Regions from separate parts of the Cytobacillus sp. FSL W8-0315 genome, predicted to be linked through region 2. Evidence: riboswitches for the same ligand, from Rfam matches in the RefSeq annotation. Region 2 holds a riboswitch; each other region holds the start of a gene.
The links. Region 2 has a riboswitch for cyclic di-GMP ahead of MKY20_RS26730 (anti-repressor SinI family protein). Riboswitches for the same ligand answer to the same signal wherever they lie in the genome.
Positions count from the first base shown of each region.

Region 1: another riboswitch for cyclic di-GMP. It lies ahead of MKY20_RS05410 (methyl-accepting chemotaxis protein); the one in region 2 lies ahead of MKY20_RS26730 (anti-repressor SinI family protein).
Region 3: another riboswitch for cyclic di-GMP. It lies ahead of MKY20_RS02355 (hypothetical protein); the one in region 2 lies ahead of MKY20_RS26730 (anti-repressor SinI family protein).
Region 4: another riboswitch for cyclic di-GMP. It lies ahead of MKY20_RS06210 (EAL domain-containing protein); the one in region 2 lies ahead of MKY20_RS26730 (anti-repressor SinI family protein).

Region 1 covers NZ_JBBOOC010000001.1:1,013,129-1,021,036, forward strand. The annotation lists gene MKY20_RS05400 (MFS transporter) at 1-329, shown strand, start outside; gene MKY20_RS05405 (alpha/beta hydrolase) at 808-2,355, opposite strand; cyclic di-GMP riboswitch class II at 2,501-2,584, shown strand; gene MKY20_RS05410 (methyl-accepting chemotaxis protein) at 2,645-3,574, shown strand; gene MKY20_RS05415 (hypothetical protein) at 3,686-4,090, shown strand; gene MKY20_RS05420 (YwqG family protein) at 4,111-4,917, shown strand; gene yhfZ (GntR family transcriptional regulator YhfZ) at 5,309-6,241, shown strand; gene MKY20_RS05430 (PRD domain-containing protein) at 6,309-6,683, shown strand; gene MKY20_RS05435 (DUF2620 domain-containing protein) at 6,685-7,044, shown strand; gene MKY20_RS05440 (YhfT family protein) at 7,072-7,908, shown strand, end outside.
Region 2 covers NZ_JBBOOC010000003.1:188,834-196,741, forward strand. The annotation lists gene sipW (signal peptidase I SipW) at 1-75, shown strand, start outside; gene MKY20_RS26710 (CalY family protein) at 161-754, shown strand; gene MKY20_RS26715 (LPXTG cell wall anchor domain-containing protein) at 826-1,536, shown strand; gene MKY20_RS26720 (DUF5658 family protein) at 1,648-1,854, shown strand; gene MKY20_RS26725 (hypothetical protein) at 1,989-2,255, shown strand; cyclic di-GMP riboswitch class I at 2,424-2,512, shown strand; gene MKY20_RS26730 (anti-repressor SinI family protein) at 2,543-2,689, shown strand; gene MKY20_RS26735 (helix-turn-helix domain-containing protein) at 2,979-3,302, opposite strand; gene mnmH (tRNA 2-selenouridine(34) synthase MnmH) at 3,483-4,541, opposite strand; gene MKY20_RS26745 (FAD-dependent oxidoreductase) at 4,769-6,070, shown strand; gene MKY20_RS26750 (class I SAM-dependent methyltransferase) at 6,067-7,056, shown strand; gene treR (trehalose operon repressor) at 7,096-7,845, shown strand.
Region 3 covers NZ_JBBOOC010000001.1:433,221-441,128, forward strand. The annotation lists gene MKY20_RS02340 (pyridoxal phosphate-dependent decarboxylase family protein) at 15-1,664, opposite strand; gene MKY20_RS02345 (methyl-accepting chemotaxis protein) at 1,935-3,134, opposite strand; gene MKY20_RS02350 (hypothetical protein) at 3,186-3,896, opposite strand; gene MKY20_RS02355 (hypothetical protein) at 3,952-4,320, opposite strand; cyclic di-GMP riboswitch class I at 4,436-4,522, opposite strand; gene MKY20_RS02360 (DUF4317 domain-containing protein) at 4,927-6,111, shown strand; gene groL (chaperonin GroEL) at 6,245-7,876, opposite strand.
Region 4 covers NZ_JBBOOC010000001.1:1,204,756-1,212,663, reverse strand. The annotation lists gene flgK (flagellar hook-associated protein FlgK) at 1-65, opposite strand, end outside; gene MKY20_RS06225 (flagellar protein FlgN) at 84-563, opposite strand; gene flgM (flagellar biosynthesis anti-sigma factor FlgM) at 579-845, opposite strand; gene MKY20_RS06215 (TIGR03826 family flagellar region protein) at 989-1,420, opposite strand; gene MKY20_RS06210 (EAL domain-containing protein) at 1,491-4,076, opposite strand; cyclic di-GMP riboswitch class I at 4,127-4,213, opposite strand; gene MKY20_RS06205 (ComF family protein) at 4,287-4,664, opposite strand; partial or broken gene MKY20_RS06200 (double zinc ribbon domain-containing protein) at 4,794-4,973, opposite strand; gene MKY20_RS06195 (DEAD/DEAH box helicase) at 4,981-6,450, opposite strand; gene MKY20_RS06190 (DegV family protein) at 6,687-7,526, opposite strand; gene MKY20_RS06185 (hypothetical protein) at 7,749-7,908, shown strand, end outside.

The sequences.
Region 1 (7,908 bases), on a different contig from region 2:
CGGTCGGAACTGTCATTTTAATAGGAGGGACCTTGCTTACCAATGTGCACTCTTTATCAGTAATTGTAATAGGTCTATGCCTGACCTGTCTTGGATTCTTTGTGGCGCATTCACTGATGGCGGCCATTGTAAATGAGCGCGCTGCCCATCACAAAGCCGGTGCCTCGAGCATCTATCTCGTAAGCTATTACCTTGGAGTGGCAACCGGAGGGACGCTTGCCGGCCTGGTATGGCAGACTGGGGGCTGGACGGGGATTACGGTGGTTTCCTTTGGTCTGCTTCCGGTTGTGGTGTGGCTGATGGCAGGCAGCAGGAAGGTTCATCGCTGATATGATAGAGGGGCTTCGGACAGACTGAGCGGCAATTTAATCGGAGTCCGAACCCGTGTCGCCTTCGGACATGCTAAGCAGAAATTAGTCAGTTAGAGTCCGAACCGTGTCAGAGTCTGACAGTAGGAATAATCCAGTTGGAGTCCGTACTTTTGTCAGCTTCGGGCCAGCAGAGCAGAAATTTCCTTATTGAAGTTCGTCACAAGGCGGATTTATCGAAAATGAACCGTTCATTTACTAAAAACATTTAATACGAAGCTTAAAAGCCCCAATCCAAAACGATTGGGGCATATTTCTTCCATAAAAACCGCACTGAGATGCCTTCATGTATCATTAAAATCAGTTTATGTGCGGATAGACTCAACTTACTTGCGGATAAAATTTTTTCTGTGCTTATAACCACAATTTACGTGCGGATAGAAATTTTTTCGTGCGGTTAGCCATTTTTAAGACTGCAGACCAACACTCCTGCCTCAACCTAACGGGGATCCCGTTCCTGCCCCGTTTTTAAATCAATAACCTTAACCGGGTTCTCTGGAGCATTGACCGTTTTGCTCTCAGGAGCAGCTTTCCCGTTTTCCACCCAGTCGATAAGCAAGTCGAATGACTGGTGAGCGTAAGGCAACAAAGGCTGAAGTTCTTTATCCGGATCGGCGGAGCTGTTCCAGACAAGGCTGTCAACATGGTTCCCATTCTCAATAGTATACATTCGGTGCAGATCCTGCTTTCCGGCTTTCTTGACCAGCTTTTGATATCCCTTTGCATGAATATCCGGGAATATCAGCGAATCAAGGGAACCAGTGAAAGAGATGAGCGGCACATCTATATCTCCAGTATTGGCCACTTCCTTAATATTTTCTTTCACTTCTTTTGGACGGGTCACATATTTATAATCTTCAAAGACAGAATCAAAGGATCGGTCTCTCACGCCATTAACAAAGTTCAGGTAATTGCTCCAATGGGTACGGCCTGGGGCTTCCGGATCGAAATGGTCCCGATAGATATTCAGCGAGACAAACCAGTATACCTGATCATGATAGGCCCATAGTTTTTCCGATCCTTTGGGCAATCCAGCTTTGTATAGCTCTTTAATCGCTTTCTGCTTTATTTTGCCGCTTCCAAACAAAGCTTCCTCCGCATGATTCACTACGGTGGTCAGAGAACTGATTAAATTTGGCTTTTCTTCCGTCCATAACACGCCTTCCCAATCAACTCCTCCATCAAAAAGACGCGGTTCGCCAGTCTTCTCTGGATGGTCATTTTCAAGGGCATAGCGCACGACGTATCCGCCATTGGAAATTCCCATCGCATATGTAGGAATTTTATGCACTGCCGATACTAAATCGCTCGCCGGGTCAGTAGAATCTGCCGGATCGATCAGACCATCGGAATAATGGCTGACTAAGTATCGCTGTGCGGCTTTCGTAACCTGCCGGAACCGCTGGTGCCATTCTGCTACGCTATCATCCTCAGCGGCTAAGGCATTCTTTACTTTTGCAAATGGATCAGCTGAATCAGCGTCACCCTGGGTGCCTTTATCAATCGCTGCAAAAGCATATCCTTTTTCCAGGACATAGTCGCTGAAAAGCAGGTCGGTTGATGTTTCATTTCTTGTAGCCGGGATTCCCGAAACAACCAGCCGGCCATTCCAGTGATCCGGAACCCTTATGACAAACTGGGCATCTTCAAAAATACCATTTACCTGTGTTCCCGTTACAGAAGAAGGCTTATACATTTGATGCCATCCGGTTCCTTCCTCGGCATTTCCCCAGAGATAAGGAGCAAGACCGATGTTTCCGTAAAGGGTCGCCTGCTGATATTGGAGGGGATTCTTGGTGGTCAGCCAGTTGTTGTTCACACCATCAAAGTATTGTTCCGTTACTGTATGCGCACCAGGTATTATGGCCTGGTTTTCCGCAGCAGTTTGCTCGGCAAAACTTCTTTCCGGAAAAAGTGAAAAGCTTAAAGCAGATGCCAGTGATAACGCAATTAGCTTATTTTTCAGATAAATCAATCCCTTCTGCATAATCTCTTACAGTTCTATTCTACTTTTACTAATTATGGGAATCATGGGTCTTAGTAATTAATTATTTGAATTTTCAGTATAAATGAAAGCAGAGCATTGAGAATTGTGATGACTGACCGATGCTAGTACTATAGCCTTACATGCGGGACAAGTTGGAAGCAATGGGAATTCAAGTAGATATGGGCGCTTTAATGAATTCGAGCTAGTAGCGCAACCGGCCAGCACTTACATGGGACCAGTCCCCTTGTAGGGATATGTTCTGACAACCTTTTTTGAAAAGAGGAAGAGCATGCTTACAACTTATAAGCCTAGTCATTTTAAAAGCACACAGGTTCTTGAAAAAGAAGCTGTTTTGGCTGCAATTGAAAATTCTCTGGCTATGATTGAATTTGATAGTAACGGGAAAGTGCTGTGGGCAAATGAGAATTTTGCCCGCACTGTCAAATATCGTGCAGAAGAAATGCCAAATATGATGCATAAGCAATTTTGCACCCCTGAATTTGCCGCCAGCAGGGAATATCAGGAGCTTTGGAGAAATCTGCGCAATGGCAAAAGCTTTCAGGAAAAAATTCAGCGTGTGAACAAGCAAGGAGATCTTATCTGGCTCGAAGCGACTTACACACCGGTATTTGGGAATGATGGCAGTGTAGAAAGTGTTGTAAAGGTTGCTACGGATATTACAGAAAGGGAAACGAATACAGCGCAGGTAGCATTCCAGCTTCAGGCAATGTCAGAAGCCCTTAGTGAAAAAGCAAAAGCTGGAATTGAAAGAAGCAAAGAGGCAGCTCAGGCAATAGCCAAGCTCGTTTATGAGTCCAAAGGGAACCTGGAAATTCTCCATTCTCTCAAATCACAGACACAATCCATCGGCAGCATCGTAAAAACAATCCGTGAAATCGCGGCCCAAACGAACCTCCTGGCATTAAATGCAGCTATTGAAGCAGCACGTGCCGGCGAACATGGCAGAGGCTTCAACGTCGTTGCCGGAGAAGTGCGAAAGCTCGCAAACCGGGTGCAGGACTCCATCCAGGAAGTCAGTGCCCACATCAAAGGAATATCAGATGAAATCAACAAAATTAGTGACGCAACTCTGCAATCACAGTCAGGCATAAGTGAAAACCAGGTTCATAATGAACATGCTGTATCTGCTTTTAAAGATATCGGGGAAGCTGCAAGAAAGCTGGATGAACAGGCGAAGGGTTTTAAGAGTATTTTATAGGAAAATGTGGGCTGCTTTATAGCAGCTCTTTTTTTCTGCAGATAGGAAGAATGGATGAGGCTGGCGAATTTACATATATTCTGTTTATTTTTGATGAGAGAAGATGTTTTTATGAAATATTTCCACAGGACATTCACTTCAGAGTTAAAGGGGAAGATTCATAGAATTGAAAAGGAACTAAAAGAACAAATTGAAAAGCTTCTAAGAGAGAATAAAGCGGCTTTTTCAAAGAAAGGCCTGAAACTCGAGGCTGAATTTAATCAGGAGGGCAGAGATGTTTTCCAGCCTGGATACAGTTCCTCCATTTCACTGGGGATTTCTGATAAAAGAGGGGATCTCATAGATGTAAAAATCATTAAAATTTGGGAATGCGAATACTTTTTTCTTGGAATGCCGGTATCGAAAAAAATCCCTGGAAGCAAGTTGTTTGGGGAGCTTCTGGATGAATCTTCACAAGAAATAACAACGGAGTTAGAACAATGGATAGCTGAATTTTGGGATGAACTTACCAATTAAGAGAAACAGGAGGAAAAAGTATGGGAAATCAATCTTTAAAGCTGCCTAAGGAATTTGAAAAACATCGGAGCGAATTAGAAAAAACAGTTAAATCGTTTGTCTGCATACATGCAGAAAGAGGGGAGACCACACTTTATGAAAGCAAGTTCGGAGGAAAGCCCTACCTTCCAAAAACGAGCGAACATCCAAAGGATGAGCAGGGAAATTATATGAATCTATTTGCGCAAATCAATTTCGAAGAAGTTCCTCACATTGAGCCTATGCCTGAGAGCGGAATTCTTCAATTCTATCTCTCGCCGGCTGATGATATGTACGGACTTGATTTTGATAACCCGGCTGATCAAAAAAATTTTCGGGTTGTTTATCATCCAAATGGCGTGAAAGATGAGTCAGACCTTGTGACAGATTTTTCGTATATGCCTGATTTAGGTGATGAATATGATCCGATAGTCCAGGAAGCAAAGATGATTTTTAACCTTAAGTTCGCTCCTGTACCTGCTGAGGATTTCCGATTTGAGGACATGGTCAAAATTGACTTATTTGAATCCATCGATCATCCGGATTATGAGGATTTATATGAGCTTTACTCCGAGGAATTAGGTGCAGAGGGCCATAAAGTTGGCGGCTATCCCTACTTCACCCAGCAGGATCCTAGAGAAAAAGGGGACCCAACAGGTGATTATAAGATTTTGCTATTCCAGGCGGATACGGACGATGATATTGAGCTGATGTTTGGGGACAGCGGTGTTGCCAACTTCTTTATTAAGGAAGAGGATTTGCGGAAGAGGAATTTTACAGATGTTCTTTATAATTGGGATTGCTGCTAACGTACCAACCCCCAATTATGAGGAGATAACTGAATGGGGGGGTTCACATTTGGACAGAAAAAGGATAAACCTGAGCGGCTGAGTCCGAACCTGAAGCGCCCCTTCGGACAGAAGAAGCAGAAATTCGGGCGAGTGAGTCCGAACATTTAGCCCCTTCGGACAGGAGAAGCAGAAACCCGAGAGATGGAGTCTGGACATGGCAAACTAATTGTCCGCGGTGGAAATCAACAGACTCATTTACAAGCGAAACCCCTATCTAAGAAGAATAAAGGAAATTAGCAATATTAAATTGCGGAAAAGTTAGAAAACTCTTGAATTAATAAAAAATAACCGCTACACTTATAATATACAGTTTTTCGTATATTGATTAAAGGTAAAGAGGTATTACATTATGAGCCGTATTTGGGAAAGTTTATATTCAAAGAATGGGCTGGCTGCAAAGTTTATTGCAAAGGAGCTTATTCAGTTTTCAGAGGGAGAGAGAATCCCCCGCGTAAGTGATTTTACGGAAAAGCTATCCTTGGGCAGGGGAACTGTTCAGGGGGCATTAAGAGTGCTGGAAGATTTGCATGCCATAGCTCTTGAATCCAGAGGACATCTTGGGACCTTTCTGAAGAAGAGGGACATCAACCTGCTGTATGAGATTGCCGGCATCGGACCAGTGATGGGCGTAATGCCGCTGCCTTATTCCCGCAAGTATGAGGGATTGGCGACTGGCATTGTCGAAGGGTTTGAGGAAATCAACAAGAAGTCTGGCCTTGCATATATGAGAGGAGCGAGAAGGCGGATCGAATCATTAAAAACCCGGCGCTACGATTTTGCGATCATGTCTCAGCTGGCGGCAGAAGAGGCAGTGCAGGAGTTTGAGGGCCTGGAAATTCTCCATACACTTGGGCCCGAGACCTATGTAACGTCCCATAGAGTCTTTTTTTCAGATAGCAAAAACAGCGAGATTACCGATGGCATGAAAATAGGAATTGACTATTCATCTGCCGACCAGGCAAATATTACCCTCCTTGAATGTGAAAAGCACAAGGTTGAACTGATAAAGGTGGACTATATGCAGCTTTTCAATATGCTGAAAAACGGCAGTATTGATGCAGCGGTCTGGAATGCAGATGAAGCGAGGGCGCTAAAAACGTTTGCCTCCTCTGACTTTAAATCAAAAAAGGCAAAGGAACTGGCCATAAAAGCAACCACAGCAGCCATTGTCATAGAAAGTGAAAGAACAAATATCAGGGAACAAATCCAGCTCCTCCAGTTTAATAAAGTGGAAGAGACCCAAAGGCTGGTGGAGGAAGGAAACAAGTATCCTCACTATTAAGAAACTGAAGTTCTAGTTTCTTATCAGCACTAATATACTAAATACTGTATTCTGGAGGGATTTAAACATGGATTTAAATCAATTGAAAGAAAGAATGGACATTCTTTTAGCTTCATCTGTTGTCAGTACCAAAGCAGCTGATATAAGCACGTTAGCGTTTATGCATTTACAGTCACACTTGAAAAAAGATGCCATAGATGGAGCTGAAATGCTGTTCACCCATTTGCCGACAGCTCTGACGAGAATTGAAAAGGGTGAACAGGTTGAGGCTCCCCATCCTGCCTTGCTGGATGAAGTTAAACAGTCACTAGAAGCATCAGTGGCAATAAAAGAAATCGATTACGTACAGCAGCTATGGAAGAATCAGCTCCCCCAAGAAGAAATCGATTTTCTGGTCATACATTACACAAATGTACTGCAAATCAACAAAGGAGGAAATTAAGATGAAAATTGTAGTTGGCGGACAGGTTGATAAAAAAGAGATTGAGAGCTTGATAAAAGAGATTGATAGCAGCATAACAACGATGGTTAAGTCGGATCTGGAGGCTGCGATGGCTGTTAAGACGGGACAGGCAGATTATTATGTGGGAGCCTGCCACACAGGCGGCGGCGGAGCTTTGGCCATGGCGATTGCACTACTCGGCAAGCCAAATTGCGAGACCGTCTCCATGCCAGGAAAAAAGCCTGTTGAGGAGAAAATTGTAATCGCTGTCAATGAAGGGAAGAAAGCGTTTGGATTTACAGCTGACCACAAAGAGACCGCAGTGCCTATGATTATCAAAGCTTTAAAGAATAAAAGCTAATCCATTTTATCTGAGGGGGAAATAGAAATGGAAATGACGTTAATTATCCTGATTGGTGCCGTTGCTGCTGTTTTGGCCAATATGAATATTGCGGTTTTCAATGATGGGCTTCGTCCAATTGTCTCCGAACACGTCGAGGGAAGGATGACGAGACGGGATCTTGCCTTCACTGCCTTTGCGATGAGTTTCGGCCTTGTAATCGGATTTGGAATACCTTTTACACTCTCGGCCAGTATCATCCTCGTTCACAGCATCCTGCTGGGAACAGATATTATCGGTTTGCTGACACCGAAAAATAAATGGGGAACACCGCTTGCGGCTGTGATTGGCGGTGCTTATGGAGCAGGGCTGTTAATCGGGCTCGAAGGCTTTGTGAAGCTGTTTGATTATCTGCCGCTTAATTTCCTTGAAGCGATGGGAGCCGTTGGAACACCGGTTGTCGTAACATTTATGGCATTCCCGGCGCTTGCGGTTGCTTTGCAGTTCAGCGTGAAAAAAGGGGTCATAACGTTTATCGTTTCAGCATTAATCCGTCAGCTCGCTGTCTGGCTGAATGAAAGCGGAGTCCTTACGATTTCAGGAACTACAGTAACACTGAACCAGGAAGGAATGGCCCTTATTACAGGAATGATCTTCCTTCTTGTATTTGCCATGAAGGAAAAGGCAGAAGAAGGCTCTTCCATCGACCTTGCCGCAGTATTCAGTGACAAAGTGGCGAAAATCAGAAAAAATGTCGTGTTCTTTATGATTATTGGCGGTCTTATTGCTGCTGCTACGAATCTATGGATCATGGCAGGAGATCCGATTTCTCTAAATCTATTAGCGGAAGGCAAAGCAACAGATGCCGGAATTGCAGCGGCTGCC
Region 2 (7,908 bases):
TTTAGCATCTTCCAGACTATAAGAGAAATTGATCCTAAAAGCAGCAAAACGGATTCAGAAGAAAAAACAGCTTAATTTGGTTGAACTCCCTATAGAAATACAGGGGTCAATATATAAAATTATACATACCCAAAAAGGGGTAAGAGGAGGAAGCTTTATTATGAATCTTAAGAAAAAATTAGGTATGGGAATTGCATCAGCAGCTTTAGGTATTTCATTAGTTGGTGGGGGGACATTTGCATATTTTAGTGACAGTGCAGAAGCCACTGCTAAATTTGCAGCTGGAACATTGGATTTAAGTGTAAGTCCAACAACTATTATTGATGTAAATAATATTAAACCAGGAGATACTATGCTCCGCTCATTCAAATTAGTTAATGGTGGTACCTTGGATATAGCTACAATTGATTTAATGACTGATTATAAAATTAATGATGCAAATGGAAATAATGGGGATGATCTTGGGAAACATATCCGTGTAAATTTCTTAATAAATGCTGATAAATTAGACGCGCCAATTTGGTCAACAACACTTTATGATCTGAAAAATTCAAGCCCTGATGTAATTGCTGGAAACTTCTGGAGTGGTTGGTTTGCAGAAAATGGAGGAAATTTAGCAGCAGGCACTTCTGATACTCTTTATGTACAATATGAGTTTGTAGAAAACAATGCTGATCAAAACGAATTCCAAGGAGATTCTTTAGAACTGAAATGGACATTTGACGGTAAGCAAGGCGCTGGTGTTGCAAGATAATTATTTTTCAGAACAAAGGGTGGGAATTAATTTCCCGCCTTTTGTTAAATCTATCGTTGTGAGGGAATGCCATGAAAGTTAAAAGTTTGCTGGCAAAACCTATAAAAATATTTATTATATATAGCTTTGTTTTCTTAATTGTTTTTGGAAACAAAACTGCAATAGCACTGGACAAGGAAATTGATATTAATACGAACTTAGATAACTCAAATAGATACCTATTTAAAGTAGAAAACCTAAAACCAGGCGACTGGATGCCGCGAAATATAACGATAAAAAATGATGGCAATCAAGATTTTAAATATACTTCTAACATTGGAAAATCGAAGTCTATTAAAGGACTTTTTGAGGAATTAGAGCTTGAGGTTAAGAAAGATACAAAGATGCTTTACGAAGGAAAACTTAAGGATTTTAAAGGCTTCTCTCCCAGAGAATTAGGGAAGGGGACAGAAGAAACTTTATTTTTCCAAGTAACAATGCCAGAGCATTTGGGAAATGAATTTCAAAATTCCGCCGCAGAGGTTGAAATCATTTTTCTTGCGGAAGCAACAGGTGATTCTGGAACCGACAACGAGACTCCCGGATCAGGAGATAATAATTCTGGAGGGGGAACTAATACTTCACCACCATCAACAGATGCCACGGTAATTCCAGAGAAAGTGAATAAGCTCCCAAATACCGCAACTAATAATTATAATTTATTACTTATTGGTGCACTATTTTTAAGTACTGGAAGCGTAATTTTATTATGGCGTTATAGAAGGCTTCGGAGTGATACTTAGATTAAGGCCTGAGGAACTGATTCTTTAAGGCCTTAATTTTAATTCGTGTTTAGAACTTATTTAAGCAATTAATGAATATAATCAAATAGCTGCTCATTAAGCGGTGAACTTATGAAAAAAAATCTGCAGTATCTTGCCTTCATTAATCTTCTGGATAGTCTCTTGACGTTCTTTGGAATTAGACTATGGCTGATTGAAGAAGTGAATCTAATAATGGATTTTCTATATACTATAGAACCCCTATTATTTCTTTCTGTTAAAGCTGTTTTTTCAGGCTTTTTAATTCTAAACTCAACTTCGACTAATTTTCCAACGTAAACCAAGGTAAAGAAGAGGTGCAGCTTATTTTTATTCATTCATATTAGTACTTCATGTTTTATGGATTTATGAAGATCTATCTTAATAACCGATAGAGTAAAAATACTATTCTTAGTCAAATAAGGAGGCTGAAAATGTACCGAAAGAACTGCAATAAATGCCACAAGCCTTCATACAGCAGCAGTGAATCGGGTGACTGGCTATGCCCGATATGCGGATCTAATTTAACGGATGAAGTCTTTCTGAATGCTATGACCCTCGAACCAGTCCACACGACCTTTAAAAAATGTATAAATCCGCATACCGATTCAATAAAACAAATCAGCAAAAATTTCAGAAAAAGAATCGGACTTTCCTACTACTCAAAAAAGAGTTCGACCATTAATAACAACTTCCTTTAAAAGATGAGGGGTACAGGTAATCAAAAGAACCTAGATCAATTAGAAATTTGTCGAAAATCAAATTAATTTAATATTAAAATAATTAATAAAAATTACAAAATCTGACAACGTTAGCAATACGGCCATAGTAGAATACATTTATGGTAAAAATTTCTTTGAGCCGATAGGCGCAGAAAAAGGCAAACTCATTGAAAGATGAGGACGCAAAGTCACGGGTCTAAGGTATTGGATGATACTACGATGGCTGGGTTGCCTGGAATACGATATGTATCCTGGGGGGAAGAATTTTGACGGAGCAAAATGTAAAGGTCGAAGGAATTGATTTGGAGTGGCTGCAGTTAATTATGGAAGCAAAGAACCTAGGCCTGCAAAAGGAAGAAATTAGAGAGTTTTTACATAATAACAAAGCCAAAGAGCTTCTGATGGAAGCCTAATATCCGGTATTGCTAAGTATTTCTGTTAGAGGTATCTCTATATACGGAAATGCTTTTTATTTTGGCTGTTTTCGTAAAGTTTGTTGCTATTTAATAAATTGATTTAATTTACTGAGTTGATTGGAGCGGAGGGGACTTGACTCCTGCGGGAGGCTCCCGTTCCTCCCCGCGGAAAGCAAGTTCCCGCAGCGGAAATCAACGGGCAGAATAATAAGCAAAAACAACACACTATGAGAAAGGATCCTAATTTTGCAAAAAAAATAAGCCTGTACCTTCAGGCTCATTGCATCTATGATTTTTGTCCGCTTCTCCACTTATTAAAATCCAAAAACTCCCGAAATTGCTCCTTAGAAACACCAGACTCCATCGCTTCCTTTACAATTTTCATCCATTCTGAATCGAGGTCTTCCTTGTTGATCTGCTCATGGATCAGATGGTCCACGGGAACATTCAGAACACCTGCGATTTTCTCAAGAAATTGAATCGATGGATTAGTTTGCAGATTGCGCTCAAGCGAGCTTAAATATGATTTTGCCACACCGGCCTGGTCGGCAAGCTCGGATAAGGACATTTTCTTTTCCTGGCGAAGTTTTTTTACACGATCACCGATCATCGTATACCACACACCTTATTTTGTATGTAATAGGATTATATCATATATCTAGTTCCATATTAAGAACGATTTGTTCAATATTATTACCATCATACCACAGTGTCAACCGGTTTAAATAGTTAGTTATCTGTGATTTATAAAAATATATCTTTTGTCGCTCGCAAAAAGTAATGCTCCGCGTCAGAGGACGGGAGCATTTTGGTTTTCAATAATGTGAATAATTTGCTGTGCAGCAGCTTCCACATCATCCGCATTTACGTGGTGGAATTGGCCTTCATAGTCATGCTGTTTAAAAGCATAGCGCGGATCGTAATAGTGTTCTAATAAAAGCTTTATAAATAGCTCGTAGTTTTCTGCTTCAGCTGATTCATCCAGCTGCTCGCGGATTTCAGTATCTTTCAGACGTTTTTTAATAAACACAAGGCTTTCATCCACTTTCGGCTTGAACCATTCTTCTCTTTGATAAGGTTCCACATAGTCACGGAGGATACGCTGCACACGGGACTCCATGCTGGCAAACATATCAATATGAATACCAGTTTTTTTGGTATCAAGAAGCTCGTCCGGCTGAACAGCCTTTCCTATTCGCTTGCTTTCAGCTTCCATAATAATATAAGGGGAACCTTTAACCTCAGAAAGGGATTGATACAATAGTGCATCAAATGTTTTTTGTGTGCTGCCGTCTCCCATGCCAAAGGATCCGAAGATTGAACCGCGATGTCCTGCCATTTCTTCAAGGTCAATAACAGGATATCCTTTTTCGCTTAATACCTTCAGCACATCCGTTTTCCCGACGCCGGTCATTCCGTGCAGAACAACTGCTTTTTCAGGAATCAAGTCTGCTGTGTTTTCAAGAATATATTGACGGTACGCTCTATAGCCCCCAATTAAACGGGGGATTGAAACGCCTGCATACGTTATAAATGTGGTGACCGCTTTACTGCGCATGCCGCCGCGCCAGCAGTAAATGACAGGCTGTAAGCCATCATTTTTCAGGTCTCTGATTTTCTGCATCATGGACGGAATTTTAGGTGAAACGATTTCCATCGCTCTCCACTTAGCCGCATCAGAACCTTCTCTCTTATATAGTGTTCCGATTTCCACACGCTCTTCATTGGTGAAAAGCGGAACATTGACAGCACCGGGAATGCTGCACTCCTCAAATTCAATTGGAGACCTGACATCGACCGGAACTGCGTTGTCCATTTGGATATATTGTTCGACTGCTATTTCTCTCATTATTATTGCCTCCAAAAAATAATGCTATATATCGTCCGAAAAGGAACGTTAATTGATTTTACTCTCTCTATTATACAGGATTTTGAAAATATAGGTGTCTCCCACAATCATACTCCTATTTTTAAAAGTTTGTTCTAATAATTTTTTCCAGACATTGTAATATCAGCATATCCATTGGTTTTGCTTTTTAAAAAGGAGGTTAAATAAAAGGCAAAGGTGGTGGAAACATGTCCTTGAATACAGCGGTTGCAATTGTGGGCGGAGGGATTGGCGGCTTGACGCTTGGATTGAAGCTGGCCCAAGCCAATATTGATGTCCTCGTTCTGGAGAAACTGGATGCCCCATCTTCCGTTTATAAGGGAGAACTCCTGCAGCCGAAGAGCCTGAAAATTTTTAAGCGGCTTGATGCTTTGGATGTAATCCGCGAGAATGGCTTTTCATTTTCCCGAATTGCGTTTAAGGAAGGGGAAAAAGAGTTTGCCATGGATTACAGCATTCTGCCGGGAGATTATAAATACTCACTCATGATCGAGCATGAAAGGCTGAAAGGAATCCTCCTCAAACAGGCGCTTCAATATCCAAACTTTCATTACTTGTCAGGGACCCTGGCAAAAGGCTATGAAAATGGCGAATTAATGGTTGAGCGGAAGAATTTAAAGGAGCAGCTGACGGTGAAGGCTGACTTTTTTATAGGTGCTGAGGGAAGGAATTCCATAACAAGAAAAGTAATGAATAGCAAGATTAAAAAGATTGAGTACAATCATCAATTTTTAACTGTTACTTTCCCCCGGCCTCAATCATTGGAGGAAGGGAAGATCATTTCTAAGGGTGAACGGTTTCTCGGATTATTTCCGCTGCCGGATGCGAAAGTACGGTCTGTCTATTTAATTCCGGAGGGCACTTATAAGGAACATCTCAAAAAAGGAATTCACCATTTCCATAAAAACTATTTAGAGCTTTTTCCGGAATTGGAGGGGTATGTGACCAGGCTGGAAAATTGGAAGGATATTCAGCTGATGATTCCGACAGCCTTTTATGCAGATAAATATGTGGATGGAAAGCTCGCTATCTTGGGGGATGCAGCCCATACGGTCCATCCGATGGCAGGTGAAGGGATGAATATGGCGATTCAGGATGCGGATGTGCTTGGTGAATTGCTTGCAGAGATGTATGCGAGCGGAAGAATTTCGCCGGACAAGCTTAAATGGTATGAAAAAGTCCGGAAGCCCCGCGCTGAAAACATGATCAGCCTCAGCCATTTATCGGCCATAGCCTATTCCTATTCCAACCGGGTTATTACTGGAATACGCCGCAATGGCCTGAAGCAGATTGAAAGAGATAAAACATTGCAATATAAGCAAATGCTGAATGTTTCAGGCCTTGGATATTGGTCAGAGAGCCTGTGGGATCGATTGATTCAGGCAGGAATGCTGCCGGCAAGAAGAACAGAATTATCAGCTGCCGTTAAAAGCGATTACTTTTATACAGAAAAAGATGACTATCCCTGGAAGAAGGTTGAACAGCCATGATAAATGAATATGTGAGATTACTAAAAGCACGAAATTGGATGAAAAAGAACCAGCCGTTTTTATATAGCTGGCACGCATACGTAGGCTTCGAGCTTGACCTTTTTTCCCAGTTCCGCAGCTGGAAAACGGTAAAAGAGGTGGCATCAAGCAAAAATCTTCAGGAGGAGCTGCTTTTAAGGTGGGTGGAGGTGGGGCTTTCGATCCGTCATTTGAAAAAGAAAGGGAAGGATAAAATTAAGACAGCATCTAAATTCAGTCTTCCATCTACGCCGAAAAACCCCCGATCTACAGGAATCATCCTGAAGGAAATGATGGAATTGCATATCCCGACTTTACTCTCTTATCCAGAACTGCTCCGTTCCAATAAGAAAAACACTTTTGACCATGAAGAGCATGGACCTACCGTAGCGAGAACCTCGTCACTGCTTGAACAGCTTGCATTGCCGCGTCTGATGAAAACCATTAAGAAAAACAAAATGGAAAGGATCATCGACATTGGGTGCGGGGAAGGCGGCTATTTAAGCAGAATCAGCCAAAAGTTCCCGCAGGCAAAACTGGCAGGCATTGAAATGAATGAAGAGGTGGCAGATTCCGCCAGAACCAATTGCAAAGATATTCCCAACATTAAAATTGTCACAGCGGATGTCCATGAATACTCACCTGAGCATCAGGCTGATTTAATTATGGTCAATAACTTACTGCACTATATCCAGCCGGAGGATCGCAAGCAGCTGCTATTCCGCTTGAAAGGCTGGCTTAGCCGAAAAGGATCCATAACTATTATCACGCCCATTCTTCATTCGAAAAAAGGGGAAGAGTTTTCAAGTGTTTTTAACAGCTTCTTCTCTGCATTTGAAAATCTCTATCCTACCCCGACCGAGGAGGATATACATCAAATCGCTAAAGAGCTGAAGCTGAAAGTAAAAACCTTCAAGCCGGTCGTAACCGAAGGCGGATGGTATTTTATCCAGCTGTCCAACAGGTAAATGAAAGCAAGCTAGATAAATGGTAGAATGGTGTAAAACATGACTGAAATGGTGATTGAAATGAGAAATAATAAATACCTAGTGATTTATGAGGAGCTTGCCCAGCAAATTCAGGAAGGCAAGTATCCCGCCAGATCCATTCTGCCATCTGAACATGAATTGACGGAGATGTATTCCACTTCAAGGGAAACCATCCGAAAAGCGTTGAATTTGCTTGCGCAAAACGGCTTTATCCAGAAAATCCGCGGGAAAGGCTCGCTGGTCCTTGATTTAAAAAAGCTTCAGTTCCCCATATCGGGTCTGGTCAGCTTTAAAGAGCTGGCCGGGAAGATGGGTCAGCGTGCCGAAACGATTGTGGACGAATTTTCACTTATTCAGCCTGATGCAGAAAAGATGAAGCATCTCCATATTGATAAAAGTGAAAAGGTATGGAAAGTGTATCGTGTCCGGAAGATTGAAGATGAGCGGATTATTTTGGACAAGGATTTTTTAATTGAGAAATATGTCCCGGGCTTGAACAAAGAAATATGCCAGAGCTCTATTTTTGCCTACATTGAGGGCGAACTCGGGAAAAAAATCAGTTTTGCCAAAAAGGAATTTACTGTGGAAGAACCAACTGCTGAAGACCGCAGGCTCCTTGATATGGAAGGGTTCCATGCCATTGTCGTGGTGAAAAATTATATCTACTTTGACGATGCCACCCTTTTTCAATACACAGAATCCAGGCACAGACCCGACAAATTCAGGTTTGTTGACTTTGCCAGAAGAATGGACAGCCAGGTATTTTAAAGGTGAATATGCCTTTTTACGTTTAAGATTGTCCATTCAGGGAAATCTCCTTATGTGAAGATT
Region 3 (7,908 bases), on a different contig from region 2:
CTGGATTTACTTCATTAGGAACCTATAATACTATACTTGTGATTTCTCATTTTCAGGAAAATCTCCAAGTGTTCTTTTAAGAATCCGACATAACGGTCGACCTCTTCTATCGTAGAGTAGGGAGAGATCGAGAAAAATTTATGTGCGTACACCGGCAGCTGCTTGTTTGAGTCTGCCGCTTCCACAAGTCGCTGCTTTTTTGTATTTCCAAAAAAGACAGTATTTCGTTCAGCACCAATTACCTCTGCAAACTCGTCATTAAATTGATTAATTTCCATTATTTCTTCCACAGGTAAATGTCCGTTCAATTCATTATCCCATTCAGTCTTTTCAGGGTAAAAGCGGAATGTTGTAATAGGAGAAATTTCATTCGTTACTGCCACATTCGAAACTTCTCTTGTTAACATCTCTCTAAATGCAATATTGACACGGATATAATTGGCCAAAAGCTCTTGATAGCCTTCCATTCCAAATGCTAATAACGATGCATAAATCGCCAAAGCACTTCCCATCCGCGAGCATTCCAGTGTGAAGCCTGTATGATAGCTGCCATACCCACGATTCCCAACATAAGGCGTTTCCGCTGCATCTAAGTCTACATACTTAAGATATTCTCTGTTTTTAATTAAAAATAAACTTGTGATATATGGGGTTTGTCCAAGCTTATGGAAATCAAAGACCATACTATCTGCAAGCTTTATCTGTTTGAACTTATGCTGATAGGATCTTAAAACCTTCTTAACATTGTCTTCAAATCTCAGAGGGTTGCTTTCAAAATCGTAATGGTTAAAGAAGGTATACATGCCGCCCATGGCCGAATCTGCATGGATATAGATCGGAAATACGCCATGGGTGCGTTCCAAGTCTTCTGCTATCCGCTTAATCCCCTCAATGTCATCAACCCCAAATGTATCAGTCGTTCCCATTGTGGCAAGTACATAAAGAGGAACACCGCCTTTGGCAATAACAAGCGCCATTTTCTCTTTTAAATCGTCGAGATTCATAGAATGATCAGCATTCGCTTTTATCCGAATCATGTTTTTCACGCCAATCCCTGCAGCTTCTACAGACTTATACAGACTATAGTGTGATAGCTCTGAACAGAAGCAATAGAGATTTTGCGGTACACCATTTTCATTTGAAGACGGAGCGTACCGTGCAATGGCAAGTCGCAAAGAATTAAAAACAGCGCCTTGTCCTCCCCAGGTTGTATACCCTGCACTAATGCTCTCATCGTATCCGATTAATTTGGATAGCATACTGGTTATTTCGATTTCTGCTGCAGCCGCAGCCGGTCCTTCCACATCCCAAAGATTGTTCCCATTGACCAGGACCATTACTAAGTTCCCGATCATACTGGCTATATTCGGAAGGGGCGCTGCGTTGGCTACATAATTTCGATTGACGTAGCGGTGTCCTTCTGCCAATTTAAGAAGCTCCTGAATCACTTGTTCTATCGGCACACCCTTTTTCGGAACATCGGCCTTTTCAATGATACGATTATAGTAATCCTCTGAGTACTCGGGCATTATTCCCAGTGTTAGTTTGTTGGGATCCTTTAACTCATCTATTTTCGTTAAGATCGTCTTAAAGTAAGACAATAATTCCTCTCTTTGGAGTTCATTCCCATCCATACTGGGAAATAACTTTTGTATTTCCTTCATCCTGTACCTCCTGGATGCTTTTTCTTGAAGCAGTTTTATCTAAAGATCCAATAAAAAAGTCCACACAGGTGGACAAATCAGTGCCTAATTAAGCCTTTTGGCAACCTTGCTGCCATAAAAATATTCCCTATTAAACAGAAGGAATACTGTAATATTTATTGATCCTTTCTTTTATAAGGACTAATTCGGGCATCAAAGGGAAGCTTCCCACAGGCTGCATTTACCTGAAAGAAGCACCTTTATATTAATCAGCCAGCAAAGCAACGATCTTTATACTGCTGCACTGAGCTTTTTATCAGCAATTTGACCATGAGCTGCCTCTGTTTCAGCACCATGATTCCATACAAATATTAACTTGTTTACATCATCTGTTAGCTCTACAAGATTCTTTGCTACCTGGACAAGTTTTTGCATTGCAGTCAGTTCATCATCACTAATTTCGATTAGCTCCTCAAACATTTCAACAGATTCCCGTGAGATTGAGGCAATCTCAACAATTGTTGCCATGATCTGCTGCGAAGCAGAAGATAATTCCTGTGTACTCGCAGAAGAGTTTTCATTATTTTCAGCAATAATTTTTGTAGTAGCCAGAATTTGTTTGAACATGGACCCAACTTCTACAAGGGTGGTATTTGTATCTTTCAATTCCTCTGTTCCCTGCTGCATGGAGTTCACGACTATCCCAGTTTCCTCCTGTATATTCTTTACAATGTTTGATACTTCAGAGGAAGACTGCCGTGATTGTTCGGCCAATTTTCGAACCTCATCAGCAACGACTGCAAATCCTTTGCCATGCTCTCCCGCACGGGCCGCTTCTATGGCCGCATTCAATGCCAATAAATTAATTTGTTCTGAAATCCCTGTAATCACTTTTACAATCGTGCCGATTTCATGAGATTTTTCTCCGAGTTTATTTATGGCATCAAATGTTATATTTACCGTTTGATTAAACTGATTCATTTTATCTAAGGAATCCTTTAGCTTCTCGTTTCCTTCCTGCGTCAGTTCTAAGGTAGTATTCGATTGTTCTGAAATCTGAAGGGATCTCACGGATAGATCTTCGATAGCCTGTGTCATTTCCTCCATAGATGCAGCACTTTCTTCTGTTGCTGCCAATTGTTTCGTCAACCCTCTGCCTACCTCATCAATTGCCGCTCTAACAATATCCGCTTTTTCAGAAGCATATTCACCGACTTCAGTAAGATTTTCACCTTTTTCATGAACATCTTTTGAATAGGAAAAAAACTTTTCCCTTACAAGGCCGAAATAGTCGATTAGCCCATTAAATACAGCATGTTTAGAGCTTCGTTCATCAACCTTCGCTGCAATTTTACCTGCTGATAATTCTTCCATTCCATTTATTATTTCCTTATGAATATGGAGATGGTGTTTTAATGAAAAGTATCGATAGGCAAAAAACACCGATACTCCCATTAAAATAATATTGATGCCTAGCATAATCGCTTCCATTATAATAAATCCCCTAACATCTATTTAATTAAATTAGACTTTATATGTAATTTAAAGCTCTTTTATTAGGATATATGTTCCATCTGCTACATTTGCAGGAATACCACTCAGCTTATTATTATCCTGATATTTATGGACAATATAATTTCCTTCAGTATCTTTATATTTTTTCATATTATGATATTTTTCCATGACCCGTATTGATTTAGGGTTGGTTGCTTCACCTAAAACAGCCTTTAATCCTTGGGATGATGCTTTTGCGATTAATCTATTTCCTAGCTGCTGAATAATTTCATGACGATTATGTTCAGCTATTACGCCTAACATGAAAAGGTGTAATAGTTCTCCATCCTTGATTTCATGTCCATTCTGTTTTTTATAATCTTCCATAAAACGTTTATCTACATCTTCCAAAACACGGAGAATTACATTCATATCATAAAAAGAACCTTCAAATATGTCTTCTCCGATTATCTCAGGTGCATTTGTATCTCCCGCAAGTACACCGACAACTTTATGATTAGCATCCTTTGCAACTGCGCAATATCCCTGTTCAATCGTAGAGTCTAAATAATCCTTGGTAAATTGATAGAAATCCTCATAGCCTATATTCAATTGTCCTACCATTGGCTCCTGAACCCATTTCCCTGCAACCTCCACTCCTATGAATGTTCGAGCCAGACAATCAGCTGCTTTCACAATTAATTCTGGCTGATCCTTCTTTATAATTTCGTATGTATATAGCTCTAGTGTTGTTTGCACTTCTTTACTCCCTTTCAAATGTAAAATAATGATCCCCTAATCATTGTCACGAACATTAGATGCCATGAGGCACTTTATCAACAAACGTACCTGAGAACTCAATTCTCTCAAGTGCATTCCTGATTTGCACCTGCGCAATTTTAGATGACGGTTTTACTACAAGAATATCCTTAAATCCCAATGAAGAATAAAATTGCATTGTCTGTTCAAGCTGTGGAACCACCTTTGATGGGACAGGTGTTTGATGGGTCCCGTCTACAACAAATGTATAACTTTGCCTTGATACCTTACTAATCGTATCCTGTAAATCTATCATATAACCTTCCGCATCCTCCTCTCTCATTAACCCATGAACCTGTACATGAACTTCCTTTGCGGCCTCATTAATGGCCATTTTGTATTTTTTCTTATCTACAACTATCATCGCTGATCTCCTTTGCCTGTATTCTCCATCATTTTTGCAGCTATTTAAAAGGTGTCCAAAAAAAAAGACTATCCCCAAATAGACAGGGATAGCCAAATAAACGTTCTTTATTATCCTTGGCAACCCGACTGTCATTACCCTGGAGGATTTTAGACTCGTAGCTTTGCGTCCTTACCTTTCGATAAGTTTGCCTTTTCAATTTTATTGAATATAGGACTAATTTCACGATTATATTTTACTATACTATTATAAAGAACTTGCCATTTTTTGTCGATACTTGTAATTTTTATTTCTGCATCCAATTTTATCTGGAAGAGTATGTCCCCATGTTAAAGAAATAAAAAAGGCTTCCCATAAGTTTAGTCAACTTATGAGAGGCCTCAATTAAATACCTTTATGTTAACAAAATATCAGCATTCTACATTCACCTCGCCAGCGCAAATTCGGCCGGTAAAAATCAACTTCATGCTTCTCAAATCTCCAGCCAAATTTAATTAACGTATCCCTTTTCAAAAAAGCGAAAATAAAAGAAATAATTTATAGAGCTGATGTATTTTGTTATTCTAGTAAATATGCATATTGGGCAGCTTAGGAGTGGATTTAACTGTGAACAAAAAAGACATCGCACAGATTCGGAAACAATTTAAATTAAATAATGACTTACTAAAGATCTCAGATATTTTTAATGTCTATATTATGAAGGAATCAAGTGAGATTTATCATTATGAAAGCCAGCCCTTTGAAATGCTGGACCAGGATCAGCAGGAGCTATTTATGGATAACTTCAAAAAGCTGCTTGGCGGCCAATTGGATGAAAAGCTCTTTGAATTAAAGTTTCAGAGGGATGCCGAAAACAGCAGTCAACTCATCCTGCATCAGGGATTGCTAAGCAGTGATGCTGAAGGCTGGATGGATCAAATGCTTCAGATAGTCGGCAAAATGCTGGGAATCCGGCAATATGAAAAGGATATTGTCGTTACATTCATTCGCGGGGAGTATCTTAAGCCAATGAAACGCCGCAACGCAGAAGCCGAGGAAAGTGAACGGGATGCCGTTTATTCTCATCCCTTTATTCTCTGCAGCATAAATAACACTCAAGAACCGAAGAAAGAATTGCTTTTTGACTATGTAGAAAAGGAATTTAAATATCATTTTACCGTTGATCCGATTATCAACCTCAAGGCTCCCATTTCAGGGTTTCTATTTCCTTGCTTTACCGATCATGCAGCTGATGTCAATCACGTCTTGTATTCAGCAGGCAAGGTACATGAGCCCGACTACCAGTTCATAGTGGACGTTTTAAACGGGGAAGAAACGATGACGGCGCAGGATGATAAAATCGTTTTTGAGGAAATTATTAAAGACGTAACAGGAGATCAGCTAAGCACAGCAACCCTTTCCAACGTATATGAAGAGATTAACCGTATGATCGTGGAAAACGAAGAGGATGAACCGCCGAAGCTGGATTCCAAAGACGTAGAACGCGTTTTAAAAGTGAGTGGTCTCGAAGATATTAATTCAGAAAAGGTCCAATCCGCTTATCAAAAAATCATCGATGATGACAAATATGAAATAAAGGCAACCAGCGTCCTGCCCAAATTTAATTCAAAATCAATAAAAATCAGCACGAAGGCAGCCAACATATCCATCTGCCCGCAAGATCTTCGATATGTAAAACAAGTCCATTTTGACGGCAAGCGCTATCTGATGATCGAAGTGGAAGAAGATACTGTGATTGAAGGCTTCACGATGATTCCCGAAACTTTTGGCGGGGGTTCGGACAAAGAATAAATAAAAAAAGGAATTCCCGAATAGGAATTCCTTTTTTGTTTGTTATAAACAGTTTTGGGAACAGCAGGACAAGAAAACCTGTACCTATGTCCTGGTGGATGATGCTTTAAAACGTTGGGTTCAACGCTTTAAATTACATCATGCCGCCCATTCCGCCCATGCCGCCCATATCAGGCATTGCAGGAGCAGCGTTTTCTTCCGGCTTGTCAGCAACTACTGCTTCAGTAGTTAAGAACATAGCTGCAACAGATCCAGCGTTTTGAAGAGCTGAACGAGTTACTTTAGTTGGGTCAACGATACCAGCTTCGATCATGTTTACCCACTCGCCAGTAGCAGCGTTGAAGCCAGTTCCAACTGCTTCGCGCTTTAAGCGGTCAACAATGATAGAACCTTCTAGACCGGCATTGTGAGCAATTGTGCGTACAGGCTCTTCCATCGCACGCAATACGATGTTAACACCAGTTGCTTCATCGCCTTCAGCCTGGATAGCAGCCACTTTATTGTATACGTTTAGAAGGGCAACACCACCACCGGAAACGATGCCTTCTTCTACAGCAGCACGTGTAGAGTTAAGGGCGTCTTCGATGCGAAGCTTGCGCTCTTTTAATTCAGTTTCAGTAGCAGCACCAACTTTAACAACTGCAACACCACCAGCAAGTTTAGCAAGGCGCTCTTGTAATTTTTCGCGGTCAAATTCAGAAGTTGTTTCTTCCATTTGAGTGCGGATCTGGTTCACACGTCCGCCGATTTGCGCGCTGTCTCCAGCACCCTCAACGATTGTAGTGTTTTCTTTTGTAACAACTACTTTAGTAGCGCGTCCTAAAGAGTCGATTGTAGCAGACTTAAGGTCACGGCCTAACTCTTCAGTGATTACTTCACCGCCAGTCAGGATCGCGATATCTTCAAGCATAGCTTTGCGGCGGTCACCGAAGCCAGGAGCTTTTACTGCTACCGCGTTGAAAGTTCCGCGAAGCTTATTCACAACTAGTGTAGCAAGTGCTTCACCTTCAACATCTTCAGCTACAAGCAATAAAGGCTTGCCTTGCTGTACAACTTGCTCAAGTACAGGAAGGATTTCCTGGATGCTTGTGATCTTCTTATCAGTGATTAAGATATAAGGGTTTTCAAGAACCGCTTCCATCTTATCAGAATCTGTAACCATGTATGGAGAAGCATATCCGCGGTCGAATTGCATACCTTCAACCACATCAAGCTCAGTTGTGAATCCTTTAGATTCTTCGATTGTGATAACACCATCGTTGCCAACGCGCTCCATTGCTTCAGCGATCAGCTGGCCAACTTCATTGTCAGCAGCAGAGATTGCAGCAACCTGAGCAATAGATTCCTTATTTTCGATTGGCTTAGAAATAGCTTTTAATTCTTCTACAGCTGTAACAACTGCTTTTTCGATTCCTTTGCGGATGCCCATTGGGTTAGCGCCTGCAGTTACGTTCTTAAGGCCTTCACGGATCATTGCCTGAGCAAGAACAGTTGCAGTTGTTGTACCGTCACCGGCAACATCATTTGTTTTACTTGCTACTTCAGCAACAAGCTTCGCACCCATGTTTTCGAATGCATCTTCAAGCTCGATTTCTTTCGCAATTGTCACACCATCATTGGTGATAAGTGGAGAACCGAATTTCTTCTCAAGAACCACGTTGCGTCCTTTAGGTCCAAGAGTTACTTTTACCGCATTTGCAAGGGAATCCACACCGCGAAGCATCGCGCGGCGAGCTTCTTCACTAAATTTAATCTCTTTAGCCATTGATAAAAACCTCCTCAAAAATTTTAGCTTTA
Region 4 (7,908 bases), on a different contig from region 2:
AAAGCACTTTGCTGGGTGAACATGCCGCGGCGGGCTGTTTCAAGTCCCATGAAAGTTGAACGCATGTTTGTTCCTCCGTTCTGCTACACTTTCGAGTTGAAAATTCCTGGATTCATCTTTTCCGATTTCTTATTGGCTGGCGGGCCGTAGTTCATCGATTCAGGCTGCGGCCGTAAAAGATTCATAGATACATTTACAAACTGAAGGGAATGATGGACAAGCTGCTGGTTTAGGAAGTTCTGCTCTTTCAGTTCATATACCAGCTCAGCAAGCTCCTTCGTGATGGCCTCAAGCCTAAGGCGATCAGGCTGCGTAAGGATATTTAAACAATCTGATACTGTAGGGCTTTCCAGCATGGGTGCGATCGAATTTGCTGCCTTTTCCCGCTCGTTTTCCAATCTGCTGATAGCCGCAATATGAGCCTGCTCATCCTTCAGCATCTGATTCAGGCCGTCCATGTCGCCGGTCTTAATAATGTCTGTCTTTTTAACTGCGAGTTCATATAGGCTTTTATGAAGCTTTAGCAGCTTTTCCATCGTTGCAGTAAGTGCTTCGGCTGACATGCCAATCCCTCCTCATTATTTTTTTGTATAAAAATCAGCGATGCTTTTCGCCACTTCTTTTGGATTAATTTTATAAGTCCCGTTCTCTACCTGAATTTTAAGCTCTTCTACTTTTGCTTTACGGTTTTCGCTTAGCTGGGATACCTGCTGCATTTCCTTTGCAGTAGAGCTGATTTCAATTTTATCTGATGCCGTTCTGGCTGGCTTTCCTGCATGTTCAAGCTTATTCATTTGGCGTTTGTATGGGTTCACGCCTGAAGGACCAAAGTTATTGATTTTCATGTGTACCCCTCACTTTCTTTCCGGTCGATTTAACCTAAGTCTATTATCGGCTAATGTGGCGGTATGTTTAAATGTTAATTTAAGTTTGGGAAAAAATACATCTATAAGCCTATAGAAAAAGCTATGTGAATGAGACACATAGCTTAGAAACGACTATTAATTTTTTCATTGACGGCAAAATAAGTACCGTGTTTCTCTCTTTGGACTGCTTCTTTTCTTCGTTCTTCCTCAGCGGTAAACTGCTGAAGATCTTTCCTCAGATCACCCGCACAGCTGCCGCATAGCTTGCCTTCCCGGATGCTTGTCCCGCATTTCTCGCAAGGATACCCCAAATTTGGAAAATGCGCTAGCTTCAAACGGCCGGTCTTAATAAACTTTATGATGAGTTCTTCCTCGACTTCGGTCGCCTCGACAACCTCCATCATCCTCGCTGTCCTGTTTTCCCTCTTCCGGATGAACTGGTAAACCGTCTCATAGGCCTTCTCTTCTTCCTTCCAGCAATCCTGGCAGACATCGCGGAACTGGTTTTTGACAAAAATGGCATCACATTTCGGGCAGTTGGATAACTCAGCCATATGATTCTTCCTCTCTCAGTTTGTGATGAAATTATTATAGCTCGAAAAATAGGATAATTATAGAAAAAAATTATTCGAAATACAGCAGACTGCTGGCTGTTTCTATGAATCGGGATTCGGGAACAGAGCGGTTCTGCTCGAGCTGACTTTGCAGAATATTAAGCATCGCCGCCAATTCAGCTCTCGGTCCCTCTTCGATAATAAATTGAAATCCATAATTAGTCAGAGCATCTGATATTTCATCTTTTCGGACAATCGTCCCAGTAAAGGAGAGAACCTCTCCTAAAAGCTTGGTTTCAATTAATAGAATGATATCTTTCCTCACAGGAAGTTTCATCTTTGAAACAAATTTTACTCCGCCTGCACTCATATCTTCAATCAGGATTTTCGTGCTGCCCATTTTGACAGGCTTGCTGTTAAGCTCTAAGATGGTCATCTCTGCCTCCAGCGGATAGGGAAACTCGACCCGGACATACTTGCGCAAACCTTTGAACACATTGTCTTCCTTGATATTCTGCGGCTTCAGGGTGCCAATTAAGAGTTTCTGCTCGAAAGCGGAAGGCGGAAGCGGCTTACTGAAAAGATATCCCTGTATTTGATCACACTCATTCTTCCTTAAAGAATAGAATTGTTCAAAAGTCTCTACGCCTTCTGCTACCACCTTCATATTCAGCCCATGGGCAAGCTGAATCAGATTGGCCGTAATGATTGCATCTTCCGCGTTTTTATCCATTGCTTGGATAAACGTTTTATCAATCTTTAAAACATCAAATTTATAATTTTTCAGCTGTGTGATGGAGGAATACCCGGTCCCAAAGTCATCCAGTGCAATCTTCACTCCCATTGAACCCAATTCTTTAAGCACTGAAATGACGTTCTCTGAGTAATTGATTAGGGAAGATTCCGTCAATTCAATTTCAATTAGTGACGCATCGAGGTGACTCTCATCCAATGCTTTTTTTATCGTGGAAACAAGACAACTTTTCAAGAAGCTCAGCGGAGAGATATTTACGGATATCGGAACAATCGATAACCCTTTTTCCTTCCAGGAATAAATCTGGCTGCATACTTTCCTTAGCACATATTCACCTATATTTATGATTAAACCGGTTTCCTCTGCCACTGTTATAAACTCCAAAGGGGAAACTCTGCCCCATTCCGGATGATTCCATCTTAATAAAGCTTCGGCACTTACTATTTTGCCGGTCTTCGTATCAACTCTTGGCTGGTATTCAAGAAAAAACTCATCATTTTGAATGGCTTTTCTCATATCCTGTTCAAGGGTAAAAAGCTTATAAGATTCAATATCCATGGAAGGATGGTAAACCTGGAATCTATTATTCCCTTTCTGCTTGGCATGGTACAGGGAAGATTCCGTATTTCTGACTAATTCATCAGCTGTTCTTCCATTATCCGGATATAAACTAATGCCTATAGATGGGGTAATATTAAGCTCAAAGCTGTCGATGTGGAATGGTTCAGAGAAAATTTGATTAATGGAATCTGCTAATTGCGCAGGATCCTCCTTTTCCTGGATATATTCCATTATAACTGCAAATTGATCACCGGAAATTCTTGCTGAAAAACAGACTGAATTTAACTTCTCCTTAATTCTATGTGAAACAAGCCTAAGAAGTTCATCTCCTGAGGAATGTCCAAAGGTATCATTAATCTGCTTTAACCGTTCCAGATCAAAGAACAAGACAGCGAAATTCTGTTGTTCATCGTCTTCAATAAGGCTCTGCAGCTTCTGATCAAAGTACCGGCGGTTTGGCAGATCGGTCAAATGATCATAAAATGCCATACGCCTCATTCTCTTTTCAAGCCATTTTTGTTCTGTTATATCTGTTACAAAGCCATCAACCCGGATAAGTTGGCCTCGTTCATCTAAATAGGGGATACTATGATCATTCACCCATCTAAGCTCACCGGATTTATGGAAGATACGATATTGGCAGCGAACGCTCTTCCCATGTATAAGATTTACCCGATTGGCTTCCAGACTTTGCAGGTCATCAGGATGGATCACTTCGTCCCATAAATCGAAATTATCAATCAGCTCACGGGCTGTGTACCCGAAAATGCCTTCCACTCCTCTGGAGAAATGAAATACCTTTCTTTCTATTAAATCGGCGGAATAAATGCCAACATCAAGATTTTCATAGATTTGTCCTATTTTCCGCTCGTTTTCATAGAGCTTCTCTTCCATGCGCCTTTTTTCAGTTATATCCTGAATCGTTGCAACGATTTTCGGTGATCCGCTTTCTCCTGCAAAATAGTCCGCACGATGATGAATATACCGTTCCTCTCCATCCTGCCTAATTATCCGGCATATCAGATCCACACTGTCCTTTTCCTCTAACAGTCGAGTAAACTGATTTTCAAAAGCCGGCCGGTCGTCTGGATGCAGATAACTCAAATACATTTTGTAGTCCGGAAAAAAACCTTTTTGAGGCTTTAGCCCAAATATCCGGAACAGCTGATCTGACCAAAACCCTCTATCGTTTTCAATATCGTACTCCAGGCTCCCAATATTTGCGATCTTCTGAGCCTGGTTCAGGTTATTTTTTATTTTCGTCAATTCCAATTGCTGACTGTTATATTCAGCAATATCTTTAGTGGTGTTTTCACCATCCTGTGAGTTTATTTCGTCCACTTCAAAACATCCTTTCCAATAAAAAAAGGCAAACGAAAATAGTTCTTCTTCTGTGCAGCCCGGCTGCCATGGCAGAAACCTGCTTTAGGCCCGCAGCTTTGCGTCTTTTACTTTCGTAAAATTTGCCCTGGATTAGAATATTTTAACATAGGATTATTTTCCTAATAACTATCCAGATCAAAAACATCAACTTGTAATTAATTCCATCCATTATCCTCTTGCTAATGTAACCGAGCAGACTGAAGCAGCACCCCCTGCTTTAAGAACTTTCGCTGCATGATATAGAGTTGAGCCGGTAGTATAGATATCGTCAATTAGGATAATTTTTTTATTCTTGATATTGAGATTTTGCAGCTGGAAGACCTGGTGCGAATGAATTCGTTCCATTCGCGATTTCTTAGATTGCTTTTCTGAGTGAATTCGCTGCAGCGGTTCCGTCACGGTAAAGCCTGCCTCATGGATGAGTGCGGCAGACTGATTGAAGCCTCGTTCATAAATCCTTTGGGGACTTAGAGGGATTGGGACGAGATAGTCGAATTCCACGGTACTCAGCTTTTCCCTAATGATAGGAGAAAAAGCTCTCGACAAAATATAGTCGCCCCGGAACTTATAGCGGGCTATAGTTTCTTTCAGAAAGTCATCGTATATAAAAAGGGAATTGTTTTTCAGAAGCTGCCCTGACCATTCTGGATCCCCGTTCCACCTTAGACAATCTGCGCATAGATTCCCTTTTCGAAATTGAGGATCTATGTTACTGAAGGGCCGGCTGCATTTACTGCAAGCATCGCCATTGATAAATGGGAGTTTATCGGTGCAGCATTGGCATAAATGATTGTCTTTTGGCCGCGACCAGAGAGTTGTCCAGCTGACAGCTGAAAGGATTTCTTCATGGCATATTAAGCAGTTAATGGTCGATCAGTCCTTTCTTTTTGGCTTCAGTGTTCATTTTGAGTATTTGTTTTTGCGCCTTGACCATGCTTTCGGTTTTGCCGTAGTGAAAAAAGGTGATTTCTCCTTTCGGGTATTCAGAGCTTCTTCCAACACGGCCGGCAATTTGAACAAGAGCGCTTTCGGTAAAAATACGGTCTTCTGCTCCAAATACTGCTACATCAATATTAGGGAAGGTAACTCCTCTTTCCAGGATGGTCGTTGTTAAAAGCATGGGAATCTCTTTATTGCGCATCATTTGGACTTTGTCTTTTCGATCGGGGTCTTCTGCGTGAACAGCTTGGATTTTAGGATAGGTTTTACGAAGGATGGTAAGGACTTTTTCCATTTTATCGATTTTTGGAAGGAAGAGCAGGCACTGCTTCTGGTTGTCGTGCCTCTTCTTGATCCATTGGGTAACTGCAGACGGGAGTTTGTCTTTTTTTAGGGATTTCTCCCAATTTCCGCACCATTTGAAAGCCGGTACAGGCAATGGATGACGATGATATCTAGCCGGGATAGTGACAAAGTTTCTTTTTCCGCTGCGGCATTCATTTTGCCATTTTTGACTGGGGGTGGCAGTTAAATAGATCATAGAGGAGGTTTCTTTGCGGGATTGGCGGACGGCATACTGCAGGGTTTCGTCTGCCGTATAAGGAAAGGCATCCACTTCATCAAGGATTACGGTGTCAAAAGCTTTATAAAAGCGGAGGAGCTGATGGGTGGTGGCGATGGTCAAAGGAGCTTGAAGGTGGCGGCCTTCACTGCCGCCGTAAAGGACAGCCACCTGAATACCGGGGAAGACTGCTTTTAGCCGCGGACCAAGCTCAAGTACAACATCTGTTCTCGGAGTAGCAATGCAGATTCTTTTTCCAGAGGCAAGGGCAGCATTGATTCCTTCAAATAGAACTTCTGTTTTTCCTGCTCCGCAGACAGCCCAGACGAGGAATTCCTTGCTTTCGATTACAGCCTGCTTTACCTGGTCAGAGGCAATTTGTTGCCCGGGTGAAAGGTTGCCTGCCCATATCAGGGGATGTTCAGCTAGCTCCCGAACGGGCTCAGGTCCGCACCATCCAATCAGAGGAGTGCACTCACTGACCCGTCCCATCATGATACATTTCCGGCAGTAGGTACATTCTTTCTCACCGCATCGGGCACAGGGAAAACTTGCAAACAGTGAACGATCTTTATTGCCGCACCTGGCACAAACTATCTTGCTTTTGGTCTTAATTATCCCTTTTCGGTAAGAAATATAGCCATTTTCAAAGTGCTGATGGATTTCTTCAATTGAATGCGGAAGGTTTTCGAATAGAAGCTGTTTTCCGTAAAGGATTTGCTGGAGTTCTATGTTATATGAATAGTTTTCGTTGAGTGGCGGCTCTGGAATGTTGTCAATGGAGGAAATCGGGAGGCTTTCTGGAGGAAAATCATTTATATATGGGGTCATATTAGGAGTAAATCTCAATTAGTTCACCTCTTGATTAATTAGTTTGTATCTCTATTTGCAAGTTTTGCGGTTCTATTTGCAAGTTCTCCGATCTATTTGCAGATTTAGGCTGCTATTTGCAAAATTAAACATTCTATTTGCAGGAATCCTGGATCTATTTGCAAAACCCTTACATCCACATCACCCCTCCCAAAAAAATCTGCGCCACCCTTAAGAATGGCGCACTCAAACAAAACCTACTTCTTCACCCAGCCAAACCCCATAGCACCTTCACCTAGATGGGTTCCAATGACCGGACCAAAATAGCTGATCATAAACTCAACATTAGGATATTCCGCTTCAAGCTCTGCCTTCCACTCGCGGGCTTCTGCTTCGCGATTGGCATGAATAATAACAGCCTGGTATGGCTCCCCGCTTTTTACGTCTTCCCAGAAAAGATCAACCATCCGCTTCATCGCTTTTTTGCGCGTGCGAATCTTTTCAAATGGAACAATTTTCTTATCCTCAAAATGAAGCAGCGGCTTCACCTGGAGTAGGCTGCCGATCAATGCCTGTGCACTGGACAAGCGGCCTCCTCGCTGAAGATGTGATAAGTCATCCACCATGAAATAGGCACGAATGCTTTTCTTCATCTCCTCAAGACGTTCAACGATCTCCTGTGGACCCTTACCGGCAGCAGCAAGCTCTGCAGCTTCAATCACATAAAACCCCTGCACCATACAGCTGATTTCCGAATCAAATGGAAAAACCTGAATCCCATCAACCATGCTCCCGGCAGTAACTGCCCCCTGGAACGTCCCGCTGATGCCGCTTGACAGATGAATCGAAATCACTGCATCATACTCTTTCGCTAATATCTCAAACAGCTCGGCAAACTCACCCACAGGAGGCTGCGAAGTAGTCGGAAGATCTTTATGCTTCACTTCTTCATAAAAGTCTGCAGCCGTAATTTCTACTTCTTCCCGGTACGTCTCACTGCCAAAAATAACACTAAGCGGAATCATATGTATATTTAACTTTTCTCTTAAATCCTTAGGAATGTATGCTGTACTATCCGTTACAACAGCCGTTTTCATAAATAGAGTTACCATCCTTATCTTTTTTCTCTACTGTATGTTCATGTTCCATTTTATATGATAGCGGGGGAAATTGCATTAAGTTATAGAGCAGGTAATTAAATAAACCTGTGCTCCATTATACCTACTTTTAAGACCTGGTATATTTTTACCTTCAAATCTTTGCCAGGCATATGATAAAATGCTTTTTGTGTCTTTATTTTGTAAAGGAGCTGTAACACATTGATTAAAAACACTTCTTCCACAAATAGCCCCACTTCCAATAGATACAGCACAGATACTCTCCATCAAATGCTTAATAATGAATTAAGTAAATATAAGCACATTAAAGTTCCAAATATTGACCATTCAATCAGCGGACCTGAACTTGCTTCCTGGCTCA